One region of the Paenarthrobacter sp. YJN-5 genome, then DNA from elsewhere that is predicted to be linked to it. Evidence: riboswitches for the same ligand, from Rfam matches in the RefSeq annotation. Region 1 holds a riboswitch; the other holds the start of a gene.
The links. A riboswitch is a leader RNA that binds a small molecule or an ion and turns the genes downstream of it on or off. The one in region 1 is predicted to bind glycine.
Positions count from the first base shown of each region.

Region 2: another riboswitch for glycine. It lies ahead of gcvP (aminomethyl-transferring glycine dehydrogenase); the one in region 1 lies ahead of cycA (D-serine/D-alanine/glycine transporter).

Region 1 covers NZ_CP053544.1:3,768,263-3,775,815, forward strand. The annotation lists gene HMI59_RS17440 (ExeM/NucH family extracellular endonuclease) at 1-1,879, shown strand, start outside; gene cycA (D-serine/D-alanine/glycine transporter) at 1,950-3,416, opposite strand; glycine riboswitch at 3,571-3,670, opposite strand; gene HMI59_RS17450 (FAD/NAD(P)-binding domain-containing protein) at 3,767-5,704, opposite strand; gene HMI59_RS17455 (prolyl oligopeptidase family protein) at 5,765-7,553, shown strand, end outside.
Region 2 covers NZ_CP053544.1:3,614,715-3,622,267, forward strand. The annotation lists gene gcvT (glycine cleavage system aminomethyltransferase GcvT) at 1-1,056, opposite strand, end outside; gene gcvP (aminomethyl-transferring glycine dehydrogenase) at 1,070-3,916, opposite strand; glycine riboswitch at 4,094-4,192, opposite strand; gene HMI59_RS16735 (TetR/AcrR family transcriptional regulator) at 4,285-4,824, opposite strand; gene HMI59_RS16740 (MFS transporter) at 4,898-6,451, shown strand; gene HMI59_RS16745 (sigma-70 family RNA polymerase sigma factor) at 6,463-7,278, opposite strand; gene HMI59_RS16750 (flagellar protein FlgN) at 7,503-7,553, shown strand, end outside.

The sequences.
Region 1 (7,553 bases):
GGCCGGGGACAACATCGGAGCTTCGCTCTTTGCCTCCTCCGTGGCGAAGGACCAGCCCACCATCGACGTCCTGAACGCCCTCGAGCTGCAGGCCTCCGCGGTTGGCAACCATGAGTTCGACGGCGGCTGGGAGGACCTGCGCGACCGCGTCGCCGCGGGTGGCACCAACGCTAAGTTCGCCTACCTTGGCGCGAACGTCTACCAAAAAGGCACCACCACTCCCGTCCTGCCCGAGTACAAGGTGCTGGAACTCAACGGCCTGCGGGTGGCAGTGATCGGCACCGTCACCCCGGAGGTTCCTTCCCTGGTGACTCCGGCGGGCATCGCCGACCTGGAGTTCGGTGATCCGGTGGATGCCATCAACCGGGTTGCGGCGAAGATCAAGGCTGAGGGCGCCGCTGACCTGATCATCGTCGAAAACCACGACGGCGCAGCGTCCGGAACGCCCGACGGCGCCACGTTGGAGGAGGAAGTTGCCGCCGGAGGACCGTTCGCGAAACTCGTGAACCAAACCACGCCCGACGTCGCGGCAATCTTCACCGGCCACACCCACAAGGAATATGCCTGGGACGCCCCGGTGCGGGACGCCGACGGGCAAGCCACCGGAAAGACCCGGCCGATCATCCAGACCGGCAACTACGGGGAGAACGTGGGAACCGTGACCTTGACCGTGGACGTGGCCTCCACGTCGGTGACGGGCTACAAGGCCTCGATCGTGGAGCGCACCACCGATACTCCCGAAAGCCTCGTTGCCGCCTACCCCCGGGTGGCAGCCGTAAAAACGATCGTGGACAAGGCCCTGGCTGATGCCAAAGAGATCGGCAACCAGCCGGTAGGGGCAGTGACCGCTGATATCACCACGGCGTTCACGCCGGACCCCGAAGGCGGCGCCCCCAAGCGGGACGACCGCGCGAGCGAGTCCACGTTGGGCAACCTCGTGGCGGACTCACTGGTGGACACGCTCAAGGCGCCGGAACTGGGTGCGGCGGAGATCGGCGTCGTGAATCCCGGCGGGCTCCGCAACGAGCTGTACTACGCCCCGGACGGAACCATCACCTATGCCGAGGCGAACGCGGTGCTGCCGTTCGTCAACAATCTCTGGACGACGTCCCTTACTGGCGCACAATTCAAGACGCTCCTGGAACAGCAGTGGCAGACCAACCCCGACGGAACGGTTCCGAGCCGCCCGTACCAGCAGTTGGGGTTGTCCAAGAACGTCAACTACACCTACGACGCCGCCCGCCCGGCAGGTGAGCGCGTCACCGGGATCCGGGTGGACGGTACGCCGATCGATCCGGCCCAGCAGTACAGGATCGGTACCTTCAGCTTCCTTGCCACCGGCGGTGACAACTTCCGCGTCTTCCTGGAAGGCAGCAACACCAAGGACACCGGTTTGGTGGACCGGGATGCGTGGATCAAGTACCTCCAGGCGCACAACCCGGTATCGCCGGACTTCGCGCGCCGTTCCGTGGCGGTCGCCAACACCACGGCCGGCGACGTCACGGCCGGAGATGCCCTGAGCCTGGCCGTTTCCAAGCTGGACCTGACGTCCATCGGCAGCCCGGCGAACAAGACCCTCAAAGCCTCGTTCGTCGATGCCGCAGGCACCACCGTGGAGCTGGGCGATGTTCCGGTGACCTCCGGTGCCGCGAACGTCAACGTCACGGTACCCGCCACAGCAGCAGCCGGTACCGCGACGCTGGTGCTCACCGCCGTCGAAACCGGCACCACCGTCAAGGTCCTGGTCACGGTGGCGGAGAGCGTTCCGAATTCGCCGCAATGCACGGCACCGGTCAAACCATCCAAGTGGTACGACATTGCGGGCTGGCTCCGCTACGCCATCGCGTGGTTGGAATATCAGAGGTGCCTGAGGGGCTGACAAACCCCCGTTGGCAGTGAAGGGGCCAGGCCCCGCGTCCGTGTGGTCGCGGGGCCTGGCTTTTTGCTTCCTACTTGCGTGCGGGTTCAGGCTCGGGAAGCCGCCCGGCGTCCTCTTGCAGGCTCGCGCGGAACGCTTCGAACCGGGCCACGTGGGCCGGCCGACGCCGCAGGATGGCCCACGCGATGCCCAACGCCACGAACCACACCGGCGTGACAAGCAGCGCTATGAGGGTGTCCGGCTGCGTGGTCAATGCCCACATGATGAACCCGAAGAACGCGAAGACCACCCAAACCATCACAACACCGCCGGGCATCTTGAACGCGGAGCCATCGTGCAGTTGCGGACGACGCTTCCGGAAGGCGAGGTAGCTCGCCAGGATGATCGACCAGACGAACACGAAGCACACGGCCGACACCGTGGTGACCATGTCGAAGGCCTTGCCAACGTCCTGGCCGGCGTACATGAGGACGACGCCGGAGAGCAGCAGGACGCAGGAAAGGAACAGTGCGTTGCGGGGTACTTTGCGTCCGGAGAGCGCACTGAAGACTGCAGGTGCGTCGCCTTCCTGCGCCAAGCCGTAAACCATGCGGGACGTGGAGTAGATTCCGGAGTTCGCGGAGGACATCGCCGAGCTCAACACCACGAGGTTGACGATCGTGGCTGCGGCCCCAAGCCCGGCAAGCGAGAACATGGCGATGAAAGGGCTGTGGCCGGCCGCGAACTGCGTCCACGGAGTAACGGACATCAGGATGATGAGGGCGCCTACGTAGAAGAGCAGCACACGGATGGGAATGGAGTTGATGGCCTTGGGAAGGTTTTTCTCCGGATCTTTCGCTTCGGCAGCGGTGGTTCCTACCAGTTCAATACCCACGAACGCGAAGACTGCGATCTGGAAACCGGCCACGAACCCCATGAATTCGTTGGGGAAGAAGCCTCCATGGGACCAGAGGTTGGTGAAGCTGGCCGGGCCCGCATCGGACTGGAAGCCACTGAAGATCATGAACAGGCCCACGATGATGAGCGCCGCAATGGCCACGATCTTGATGAGGGCGAACCAGAATTCCGTCTCGCCGAAGGCCTTCACGGTTGCCAGGTTCAAGAGCAGGAGGATGCCGATCGTGATGAGTCCTGGAATCCAGAGGGGCAAGCCCGGCCACAGTTCTTCCGAGTAGCCGGCTATCGCTATGACGTCCGCGATGCCCGTGATAACCCAGCAGAACCAATACGTCCATCCAGTGAAGAATCCCGCCCACGGACCCAGAAGGTCTGCGGCGAAGTCGCTGAAGGACTTGTAGTTCAGGTTGCTCAACAGCAACTCGCCCATGGCCCGCATGACGAAGAACAGCATGAAGCCGATGATCATGTAAACGAAAATGACGGAGGGCCCGGCGGCGGAGATGGTTTTCCCGGAGCCCATGAACAGGCCGGTTCCGATGGCACCGCCAATGGCGATCAGTTGGATGTGGCGGTTGCTGAGTTGCCGTTCGAGGTGGGGCTCATGGTTGTTGTCTGTTGGCGGGCGCTGAATCGTCATGAGGAACTCCATTGTTCAGGCGGCACCGGAATGCCACGATGATTCGGGTTCCTCCCCGCTCTGTCATTGACCTGAGAGTTTCCGCGTCCCTGCAGGCAGGAACGCTTGCACCTTCGGTGAGCCCGGTGGGAACCGTGCTTCTTTCCAGAGTTGCCTCGCCGCGGCGGTACAGGGTGCCTGAGAGATTCCTGGGGAGGGTTTGCTCCTACGGCGCCTGACGGGATGTACCGGCAGGACTCTCCCGCCGCGGATCACTAGCGCGCATCACCAGTCGGTGACGCAGATCACACACTAGCGAAGGGCGGGCACCCGCTGCAAACGCCCGGCATCCACGGTCGTCATAAAAGGGATTAAAGCCCCAGGATGCTCCGCGCGATCTCGTCGGCGTCGCGCAGCGTCCGCTGTCCGCTGGTGTAGGCTTGGCCGGTTGCCGGTTTCGCCTCAGCGGCGATGGCGGTCCCCCACTGGGTTGCCGACAGCTGAAGGCCCAGCACGTACAAACCCTCGGTTACCGAGCCGTTCGCGGCCACGGGCCGGTAAGGATGTGGTTCCACATCCAGGCCGGTGGTCTGCACCGGTGTCCCTTCGACGCTCATCATGATCTTGGTTCGCACCAGGCCGTCCTCCATGAGCTGTTCCAGCAACGGGGAGACGTTGATACCCACCCGGTTGGCGGGCGACATCGCTTCAATCAGGGTCCTCGCCTGCACGGGCGCATCCCGCACCCAGGGCGAAAAGGCGCGGAAGACCTTGGCGTTGCGGTCCACGCTGAATTTCGGGTCCGGTCCCACGAAACTCACGACGCCGGCACGCGCCAAGGCGGCCAGCTGCTCCGAACGAAGTGCGGGAGGCCCGCTGGCCAGTCCCTCGACGAAGGATTCGAACCAGCCGCGCAGCTCCGCCACCCACGACTCATCCGTGATTCCACCGTCCGCCACCACGGTCTTAAGGATCGCGCGGCCCGTATGGAGCGCGCCGATCGCCATCTTCACAGGATCGGCTTCGCCGAGCTCCGAACGCAGGGCATCATCATCCAGGTAATCGGTGATGGCCTTGTCCAACTCGCGGCGGGACGCGAAGGTCCGGCCCGCCAACGGGGCGGCGAGCGCCCGGAGGTTCAGCCGGCGCGAAGCCACCACGTGTTTCTCGACCAGCGCGCCCACTTCGGTTTCCCAGTTCCCCGTTGAGTGCGCATGCGGCTGCAACGCGTCCTCCAGGTCGGCCAGGAATTGGGCCGAGTCCCGGATCGCGGCCGGTTGGGACCGTGCCAACGTTGCGTAGTACGCCCACAACGCGTCCCGGTGCAGGAGCGGCCACAGATCATGGTCGAAGCCGGGCTGGATCCCCGCAGCCCGGAAGCGGTCGACGGCGGCTTCAGTCAGGTAGCGGAGGGTGATGCTCGTGGCGTAGTAGCCGGACAGCCCGGCCTTGGCCCGGTACGGGGTGCCTCGCCTGGACGCTGCGATGATCCTCGGTTCGCGCCCGGAAGCACGGTACTCCAGTGCGCCGGTACCCGGGGCGACGGCGTCCACGAATTTGCCGCCGCGGCCCTCGGTCAGCTGCCCCATGACGTCGAAGAAGTTCAACCCCATTCCCCGGACCAGCACGGGTTCGTTGTCCGGCACTGCGGACCAGTCCACGTCGGCCGGAGGCGCCGGAGGGAAGTACAGCAGTCCATGTTCTTCGGCGGCCACCTGGAAGGAGCGTTGCTCGGGGTTCAGGCGGGCTTTGATGTGGCCAAGGGCGAGCACCACAGAGTCGACGGTGAGGGTACCGCCGTCGGCCAGTTCGACGTCGAACGCCTTACCTGCCGGGCGGGCCGCCAGCGCCGACGTTTCATGGAAGGTGACGTCCACGCCGTCGGGCACCCGCTGGAGCAACTCAGCCAGCGTCTGCTGCAGGTAGCGCCCGTACAGGGCGCGGCTCGGGAAGTTGTCGGACTCCAGCGCGGACAACTCGGCCTTTTCGGCATCGTTGAGTCCCTGGCCATCACGACGCCGGGTCACGCGCCATTCGTCGAACGAACCGCCCGCCAGGGGCGGGGCAAGCTCCGGCTCCTGGGGAATCAGGGTGGGATAGAACGACTGCGTGTTCATCAGGTACAGCCGCGACTGCTCAGGCTGCCACACGTGTCCGGAACCCGCCGGATAGGGATCGATGACGTGAATGTGGAGCTTGCTTCCGGTGTTCCCGGCCGCTGCCCGGTTCGCGAGCAACCGCTCAAGCACGCTGGTACCCCTCGGACCAGCCCCGACAAGGGCAACACGGTTGGTTTGGGAAGTAGCCACGCTCAAGCTTAACTTCTGCATGACTTGCTTCCCTTTCACCTGTGTTGCTTGGATGGGGCGATGACCACCACAGCAGCTGATCAGACGCCCCTGCCCGAAGAACGCGAAAAGTCAGGGCCGCGCCATGCCGCAGTCGCACCGGAGCCAACGGATGAGTTCGTTTGGCTCGAGGACATCCACGGCGAAGAACAGCTGGCTTGGGTTCGGGAACAGAACGCACGCACCGAGGAACTCCTGGAAGATGCCGGCTACGCGGCGGTGGAAGCTGGCATCCTGGAAGTCCTCGACTCCACCGACCGCATCGCCATGGTGAACAAGCGCGGGGACTTCTACTACAACTTCTGGAAGGACCGGGAGCACCCCAAAGGCCTGTGGCGCCGCACCACGTGGGAAAGCTACCTCTCCGACTCCCCGGACTGGGACGTGCTGCTGGATATGGACGCCTTGGCAGCCTCCGAAGGTATCGAGTGGGTGTTCCACGGGGCCGGTTTCCTTCGCCCGTCCGACGGTTCCGACTACCGGCTCGCCATGGTTTCCCTTTCCCCCGACGGCGGCGACGCCAACCGGTACCGCGAATTCGACCTCGCCACCAGGACGTTTGTGGACCCGGCCGACGGTGGCTTTGACCTACCCACCGCGAAGGGCCATGTCAGCTGGCTCGATGCAGACACTCTCCTGGTCTCCAGCACCGCCGACGGACTAGCCGCAACATCCTCCTCCTACGCCCGAACCGCGGTGAAGCTGCGCCGCGGCGAATCCCTGGCATCAGCGGAACAGATCTTCGAGATCCCCGAAGACCACATGCTGGCCATGGTCGCCCACGACTCCACGCCAGGCTTTGAGCGCACTTTCGCCGTGGACTACATCGACTTCTACAACCAGCGGACGTCGCTGCTCCGTGACGGCGCCTGGACGGACATCGACGTCCCCACAGACGTCAACATCAGCGCGCACCGCGAATGGCTGATGTTCCGTCCACGGCACGACTGGTCCGTGGCGGGCGTCCAATACCCCGCCGGCTCCCTCCTCGCGGCAGGCCTTGAAGAGTGGCTGGCCGGCACACGCGACGTGGTGGTGCTGTTCACGCCCGAGGCCCACACGTCCCTGCAGTCCTGGAGCTGGACCAGGGACTACCTGCTGCTGAACCTGCTGCGGGACGTCTCCTCCGAGATCCGGGTGCTGGACCCCTCAAAACCTGACGAGTCCGGTTCCTGGGCCTGGAGCACCCTGGACGCCTGTCCCCCGCTCCATGACGTCAACGCCTATGCAGTGGACGACGAGGACGAATCCGGCGCCGGAAACGACTACTGGTTGGTGGCCACAGGTTTCACTACTCCCACGACCCTCACGCGCGGCTCACTCGGACCTGCCGGAAGCCACCACGAAGAGGTGAAGCGCTCGCCGTCGTTCTTCAACGAAGCCGGGTACGAGGTCCAACAGCACTTCGCTGTTTCGGCCGACGGCACCCGCATCCCTTACTTCCAGGTCGCTTCCAAAGACCTGGTCCTGGACGGTCAGAACCCCACGCAGCTCTCCGGCTACGGCGGGTTCGAAGTCTCCCGCACCCCTGCCTACAGCGGAACGATCGGCCGGGCATGGCTTGAACGCCGCACCACCGGGGAGGACGCCCACGTCCGCGGCGGGGTCTACGTGGTGGCCAACATCCGCGGCGGAGGCGAATACGGACCGTCCTGGCACCACGCAGCCCTCCGGGAAAACCGGCACCGCGCTTACGAGGACTTCGCAGCGGTTGCGCAGGACCTGATCTCGCGCGGAGTCACCAGCCGGAAACGCCTGGGGTGCGTGGGCGGCTCCAACGGCGGGCTGCTGGTGGGCAACATGCTCACGC
Region 2 (7,553 bases), 150 kb from region 1:
AGTTCCCGGCTCGGCGAACTGAACGTCAACGTAGGCCATCACTACGGGGTACCCAAGCGTGGGGCTGGGCTGGCCGGAGGTCACTTCGCCAACAACGGCACCGTCCTTCAAAACCGGGTAGTGCGAGCGTCCGGCGCGGCGCCCGAGGCCCTTGAGTCCCACGAGCTTGCGGCCAGTGGACACACCAGCACCGGACGCCTTCAAAGCAGCCAGGGCTTCCTTGCCAACAAAGTCGCCTTCCTTGGACAAGGCCACTACAGGGCCGAGCCCGGCCGCGAAGGGATTGCCTTCACGGGACAGCTCATTGCCGTACAGGGGCATGCCGGCTTCGAGGCGCAGGGAGTCGCGGGAGGCCAGACCGGCCGGAACAAGCTCGCCTTCCTCGGCGACGGCGGAGATGGCTTGCCACAGCGCGGCTGCGGATTCGTTGGGCACGAAGATCTCGAACCCGTCCTCGCCGGTGTAACCGGTGCGTGCCAGGAGAAGATCCTGCCCACTGCCGGCCACCAGGAAGGTCACCTCGACTGCCGCGTAGTACTTCAGGTTCGTGACCAGCGCGTGCTGCCCGGCCGGGACCAAGCGCAGCAGGATCGCTTCCGCGAGCGGCCCCTGAACGGCGATCAACGACGTCGACGATGAAGCATCCTCAACAAGCACGTCATAGCCTGCGGCGCGCTGCAGCAGCTCAGAAGCGACCACAAAGGCATTGCCTGCGTTCGGTACCACCAGGAACTTGCCGGCGCCGCGACGGTAGACGATCAGGTCATCGATGATGCCGCCATCTTCCTGGCAGATCAGCGAGTACTTGGCTTTGCCCTCGGCCATGGCGGAGATCTTGCCCACCAGCGCGTAGTCCAGGAACTCTGCTGCCTGCGGCCCGGTGACCCAGACTTCGCCCATGTGGGAGAGGTCGAACAGGCCGGCAGACTTCCGGACGGCGTGGTGTTCGGCGAGCTCGGAGGTGTATTTGAGCGGCATCTGCCAGCCACCGAAATCGGTGAAGGAGGCGCCGAGCTTCTTGTGCTCCTCGTACAGGGCCGTGTGCTTCTCAGTCATTTTCCGGATCCCCTTAGTTCTCGAAGTCTTCGATCGGAGGGCACGAGCAAACGAGGTTGCGGTCGCCCGCTGCACCATCGATGCGGCCCACCGGCGGGAAGTACTTGTCCTGCTTCAAGTGGTGGACGGGGAAGGCGGCCTGCTCACGCGGGTAGGCGCGGTCCCAATCGGAGCTTACGACGGCGGCTGCCGTGTGGGGTGCCCGGCGAAGCGGGGAATCCTGCACGGAGAAGTCGCCATGTGCCACCTGATCGATTTCCTTGCGGATGGTGATCATGGCTTCAATGAAGCGGTCGATTTCCACGAGGTCCTCGGACTCCGTCGGCTCAACCATGAGCGTGCCGGCCACCGGGAATGCCAGAGTGGGGGCGTGGAAGCCGAAGTCGATGAGGCGCTTGGCCACGTCCTCGGCCGTGACGCCGGTCTTGGCCGTCAGCTCACGGAGGTCCAGGATGCACTCGTGGGCCACCAAGCCTGCTTCGCCCGTGTAGAGCACCGGGAAGTAGTCGTTGAGGCGGGCTGCGATGTAGTTGGCAGCCAGCAGTGCGGACTTGGTTGCTTCGGTAAGGCCCTGGCCGCCCATGAGCTTCACGTACGCCCAGGAAATGGGGAGCACACCGGCCGAACCGAAGCGCGATGCCGAAATCGGAACGTCATTGCCCTCGGTCCATGATGCGGCGTTGCCCGGCATGAACGGTGCCAGGTGGGCCTTTGCCGCAACGGGGCCGACGCCGGGTCCGCCACCGCCGTGCGGGATGCAGAAGGTCTTGTGCAGGTTCAAGTGGGACACGTCGCCGCCGAACTTGCCCGGCTGGGCCAACCCGACCAGTGCATTGAGGTTTGCACCGTCAATGTAGACCTGGCCGCCGGCTTCGTGGACGGCGTCGCAGACTTCCCGCACATCGGCGTCGTAGACACCGTGGGTAGAGGGGTAGGTGATCATGATGGCCGACAGGACCTCACGGTTGGCCTCGATCTTGGCTTGGAGGTCGGCGTGGTCGATGGTGCCGTCGGCTGCCGTTGCAACCACCACCACCTTCATGCCGGCGAGCACGGCGGACGCTGCGTTGGTGCCGTGTGCCGAAGCGGGGATGAGGCAGACGTTGCGCTGCTGGTCTCCGCGGGAGTGGTGGTAGCCGCGGATGGCGAGGAGCCCGGCCAGCTCGCCCTGGGACCCGGCGTTCGGCTGGATGGAGACCTGGTCGTAGCCCGTGATCTCGGTCAGCTGGGCTTCGAGGTCGGCGATGAGTTCACGCCAGCCCTCGGTCTGGGAATCAGGAGCGAAGGGGTGGATGGAGGCGAACTCGGGCCAGGAAATGGCTTCCATCTCCGCCGTGGCGTTCAGCTTCATGGTGCACGAACCCAGCGGAATCATGGTCCGGTCCAGCGCGAGGTCGCGATCGGAGAGCTTGCGGATGTAGCGCAGGAGCTGCGTTTCGGAGCGGTGGGTGTTGAACACCGGGTGCTGCAGGTACTCACTGGAGCGCTCAACGGAAGCCTCCAGCGCAAAGCCCTCTGCGGACTCAACCGCGGAGGCACCGAAAACTTCAAGGACACTGCCGACGATGTCAGTTGTTGTTGTCTCATCCACGGAGATACCCACGGTGTCCCCGTCGATTCCACGCAGGTTGATGCCACGCTCTTCGGCAGCAGCGACGAGCTCGGCGCCGCGGCCCGGAACGCGAACCGTGATGGTGTCGAAGAAGGACCCGTGGAGGACCTCGACGCCGGCAGCCTTCAGTGAGGCCGCAAGGGTGCGCGCGTGGTGGTGGGCGGTCTCGGCGATGGCCTTCAGGCCTTCGGGGCCGTGGTAAACGGCATACATTGAGGCGACGATGGCCAGGAGAGCCTGCGCCGTGCAGATGTTGGACGTGGCCTTTTCGCGGCGGATGTGCTGCTCGCGGGTCTGCAGCGCCAAGCGGTAGGCGGGGACACCTGCGTCGTCCTTGGAAACGCCCACCAGACGGCCGGGCATGGAACGCTCCAGCCCCTTCTGGACTGCCATGTAAGCGGCGTGCGGGCCGCCGAAGAACAGCGGAACACCCAGTCGCTGGGCGGAGCCGACGGCGATGTCCGCACCCTGTTCACCCGGAGGGGTGATGAGCGTGAGGGAAAGAAGGTCGGCAGCAACCGTCACCAGCGCGCCCCGCTCTTTCGCCTCGGCGATGACGGCGGAGTGGTCGAAAACCCGGCCCGAAACGCCCGGCTGCTGGAGGACGACGCCGTTGATGTCGCCGTCGGGCAGTCCCGCGGAGAGGTCCGCAACCTCCACCTCGAAGCCGAGCGCCTCAGCGCGGCCCTTCACGATCGCAGTGGTCTGCGGCAGGCAGTCTGCGTCCAGGACGGTCTTGCCGTCCCTCGCCGTCTTGTCCTTGTTGGCGCGGCGCATCATCAGCACGGCCTCGGCAACAGCGGTGGCTTCGTCAAGGAGCGAAGCATTGGCGATCGGAAGGCCAACGAGGTCCTGCACCATGGTCTGGAAGTTCAGCAGCGCTTCGAGGCGGCCCTGGGAAATTTCCGGCTGGTAGGGCGTGTAGGCGGTGTACCAGGCCGGCGACTCAAGAATGTTGCGGCGGATAACCGGCGGCGTGATGGTGTCGTAGTAGCCCTGGCCGATCATCTGGACAGCAGTCTTGTTCTTGGAAGCAAGCTTGCGGAGTTCAGCAAGGACCTCCACCTCGCTCAGCGCGTTCTGCAGCGTCAGGGCAACGTCCTGGCGGATGTCGTTGGGAACCGCGGTGTCCACGAGGGAATCCACGGAGTCGTAACCGACTGACCTGAGCATGGTGCCGATGTCGGCCTGGCGGCGGGCACCGATGTGCCGATCGACGAAGGCGGTGGAGGCTGAACTAACCGTCACGAAGGAACTCCATTAGTTGGGCGGCGCTTGGGTACGCCGCAGTGGCTCGGGTTCCTCCCCGCTCTGTATTGGACCTGAGAGTTTCCGCGGGTTGCCTTCGCAACGCCGCTTGCACCGTCGGTGAACACAACAATCGTCACCGCTGACGGCGGATTGCCTGCTGCTTTCCAGAGTTGCCTAGCCGCGGCGGTGCGTGGGCCTGAGAGATTCCTGGGGAGGATTTGCTCCTACGGCGCCTGCGTCACGTGCTTTGCAGGACTCTCCCGCCGCAGATCATAGGCTTATGCAGTTGTTCGCGGCCCGCTGCAAGGCGCACCACAATTGTTAATTGTCCTACGTGCCCGGCGTCGCGGCAAATAGGCGGAGCGCTACTTCCGCAGTCGCTCCAGAACCTCGAGCAGGATCCCGACGTCGGCCTCCCGCCCGGCACTGCCACCGGCCTGCCCGCCTTCGAACATGGCGTTGAAATAGAGTCCGTCGCCCATGTAGCTGACGGCTTTGGCGACTTCCGGCCCAACGTCCTCGGCGAGCACGTCCAGCCAGCGTTGTTGGATGGCGGCAAACCTCCTCCGCGTCTCCTCGTGGGCTACCTCGGCCAAGCGGGTGGTCGCCACGAAGGCCCGGTCCATGGGCGTACCGGCCCACACCGAAGACCGGATGAAGTACGCAGCTGCGCCGTCCGGGGCCGCGATCATTTGTTCGGTGTCTTCCTCCGCCAAGCGGTCGAGGCGTTCCAGCAAAGCGCTGATGAGGGCCTCCTTGTTGGGGAAGTGATAGAGGAGCCCTCCCTTGGAGACTCCGGCGCGCTTCGCGACGGCGTCGAGCGTTGCTGCCCGCTCCCCCACCTCGATCAGGAGCGCCTCGAAGGCATCCAGGACGGCATCCTTGGCAACTGGTTTTCGCGGCATGTGTCCATCATTCCCTAAACAGGCGTGTTGAGCTCCTTTGAAACTATACCGTCTGGACGGTACAGTAATGTTCATGTTTTCGTCGTCCGCAACCAAAGCTCCCCGCACTTCCACCCGTCCCCTCCCCGGCAGGACGGCAGGATGGCGCGACTGGACGGCCCTTGCCCTGCTCATGTTTCCGGTTCTCCTGGTGGCCGTGGACAACACCGCCCTCACCTTCGCTCTGCCGGAGATCGCCCGCTCATTGGAAGTCGGGGGCATCCAGCTTCTGTGGATCCTTGACGCGTACCCGCTGGTCCTGGCTGCATTGCTGGTATCCATGGGCAACCTCGGCGACAGGATAGGACGACGGCGGCTGCTTCTGGCCGGCAGCACAGGCTTCGCTGCGGTGTCGGCTGCTACGGCGTTCGCGCCCTCGGCTGAATGGCTGATAGCCGGCCGCGCAGCCCTTGGAGTCTTCGGCGCCATGCTGATGCCCTCAACACTGTCCCTGATCAGGAACATCTTCACCGACCCGAACCGGCGCCGCCTCGCCATCGCCGTCTGGGCAGCCGGGTTCTCGGGCGGCGCAGCCCTCGGCCCCATCTTTGGCGGCTGGCTCGTGGAGCACTTCTGGTGGGGAGCTGTCTTCCTGGTGGCAACGTTCCTGCTCCTGCCCCTGCTTGCGTTCTGCAGGATCCTCATTCCGGAGTCGAAGGACGCCAACCCTGGCCGCGTGGACGTACCAAGCATCGTCCTGTCCGTCCTCACCATGGCTCCGCTCGTCTACGGCATCAAGGAATTCGCCGTGCACGGCTTCGGGCCAACCGCTGCTTTCTTCATGCTCTTCGGCGCGGTACTGGGCGTGCTCTTCGTGCGGCGGCAGCAGCAGTTGGCCAGCCCCCTGCTGGACGTGCGCCTCTTCAGCAACAAAGTGTTCAGCACGGCCATCGTCGCCAACGCGCTGTCCCTGTTCTCCATGACCGGGTTCATCTACTTCTTCGCCCAGCACCTGCAACTCATCGAAGGCCAGTCGCCCATGGAGGCGGGTATTGCCATGATCCCGGCCCTCTTGGCCACCATCGTGGCAGGGCTGGTAGTGGTGCCGCTGGTGAAGCGGATCCGCCCCGGCTTTGTGGTGGCGGGCGGCCTGGTACTCAATGCAGTGGGGTACCTGGTGGTTGTCGTGGGCGATCACGGAAGCGGCCCGGTGTTCCTGCTCTCAGCATTGACGGTGTTGGCAGTCGGCGTGGGAGCTGCGGAGACCATCTCCAACGACCTCATCCTGGGCTCGGTCCCGGCGGACAAGTCCGGCGCGGCATCCGCCATCTCGGAAACAGGCTACGAACTGGGATCGCTCCTGGGCACCGCCGTCCTGGGCTCCATCCTGACCGCGTCCTACCAGCACAACCTGGTGATACCGGACGGAGTATCCGCTGCCGCTGCGGGCCAGTCAGGGGAAACCTTGGCCGGAGCGGTTGATGCGGCGGCCGCACTGCCCGCGCCCTTGTCCGAGGCACTGACTGCGGCCGCAGGGGTGGCCTTCGAATCCGGAGTGCACGTCACCGCGGCGATCGGGCTGGTACTGATGGCCGGAGCGGCAGTGCTTGCCGCCGTCGTACTTCGCCGGGTGCCGAGGGCGCAGTAGTCCTGTGCTTTCTATACGGCTTGGTTGAGCGTTGAACCCAATCCCAGGCTCCGGGTGATTCCGCCGGTAGTGGCCGTGGCGAGGGCGGAAAGGTAATCGTTCCGACGCCGGGCGGTGATGCGGGACTCAGGTTCAAATGCCCGGTCCGGGTTATCTGAATAGTGGGCGGCCAGGCCGTCGCGCAAAAGCCGGATGCCTTCGGCCCGCTGCTGCGAAACTGCCGCGTGGGTGGAGCCCAGTTCCTCTGCGAGGTCTTTGACCGAACGGCCTGCCAAGTAGATCTCCCTGACGACGAACCGCATCTTCTCAGGCAAGGCATCGACGGCGGCCCGGAGGTACTTGATGCGCTCGTCGGCGAGCACGGAGTTCTCCGGTGACGGAGCTACCGAAGCCACGGTATCCACCACGACCTCATCCAGCGACGTCAGGGTTCTGGCTGCATCGGCCAAGGCCGCCTCGACGTGGCTGCGCTCGACGCCAAGGGCAGAGGCCATCTCAGCAACGCTCGGACCGCGTCCCAGCACACCCGTAAGGGTTTCCTGGACGGCGAGGGTTTCCTTGATGCGCTTGCGGGCCGAACGGGTAGCCCAGTCTCCCGCGCGCATTTCGTCCGCGAAAGCCCCAATGATTCGACGGCGTGCGAAAGCCCCGAAAGGAACACCCAGGTCCGGGTCAAAGGAATCTGCCGAACTGATGAGGGCGAGGGAACCAACCGAGGCAAAATCATCGCGCGACAAATGAGATGCGCGCGCACAAAGGTCAGAGACCAAGTAACCAACGAGCGGGAGGTGTTGCAACACCAGCTCGTTGCGCTGTTCGCGATTCAAAAGATAGTCCCCCCATGAGACCGGAATATTGAGTTTGCCATGCCCTGGATCCGCATTCCGGACGGCGCTTGGAGACCAATCACAGCGCCGTAGTGGGACTTTGTTTCAGGTACGTGTTCAGTGAACATACCACCTGCAAACCCCTAAACGTGTACGCTCGACACAAGAAATTCAAAACCCTGCTGAAACCTGCTTTCCGCCGGGCAAATAAGGATTGAGGAACCGTGGGGGCGGACGAGCTATCGGCAACGTTGTGGCGGGAGAGAAGGCAACTC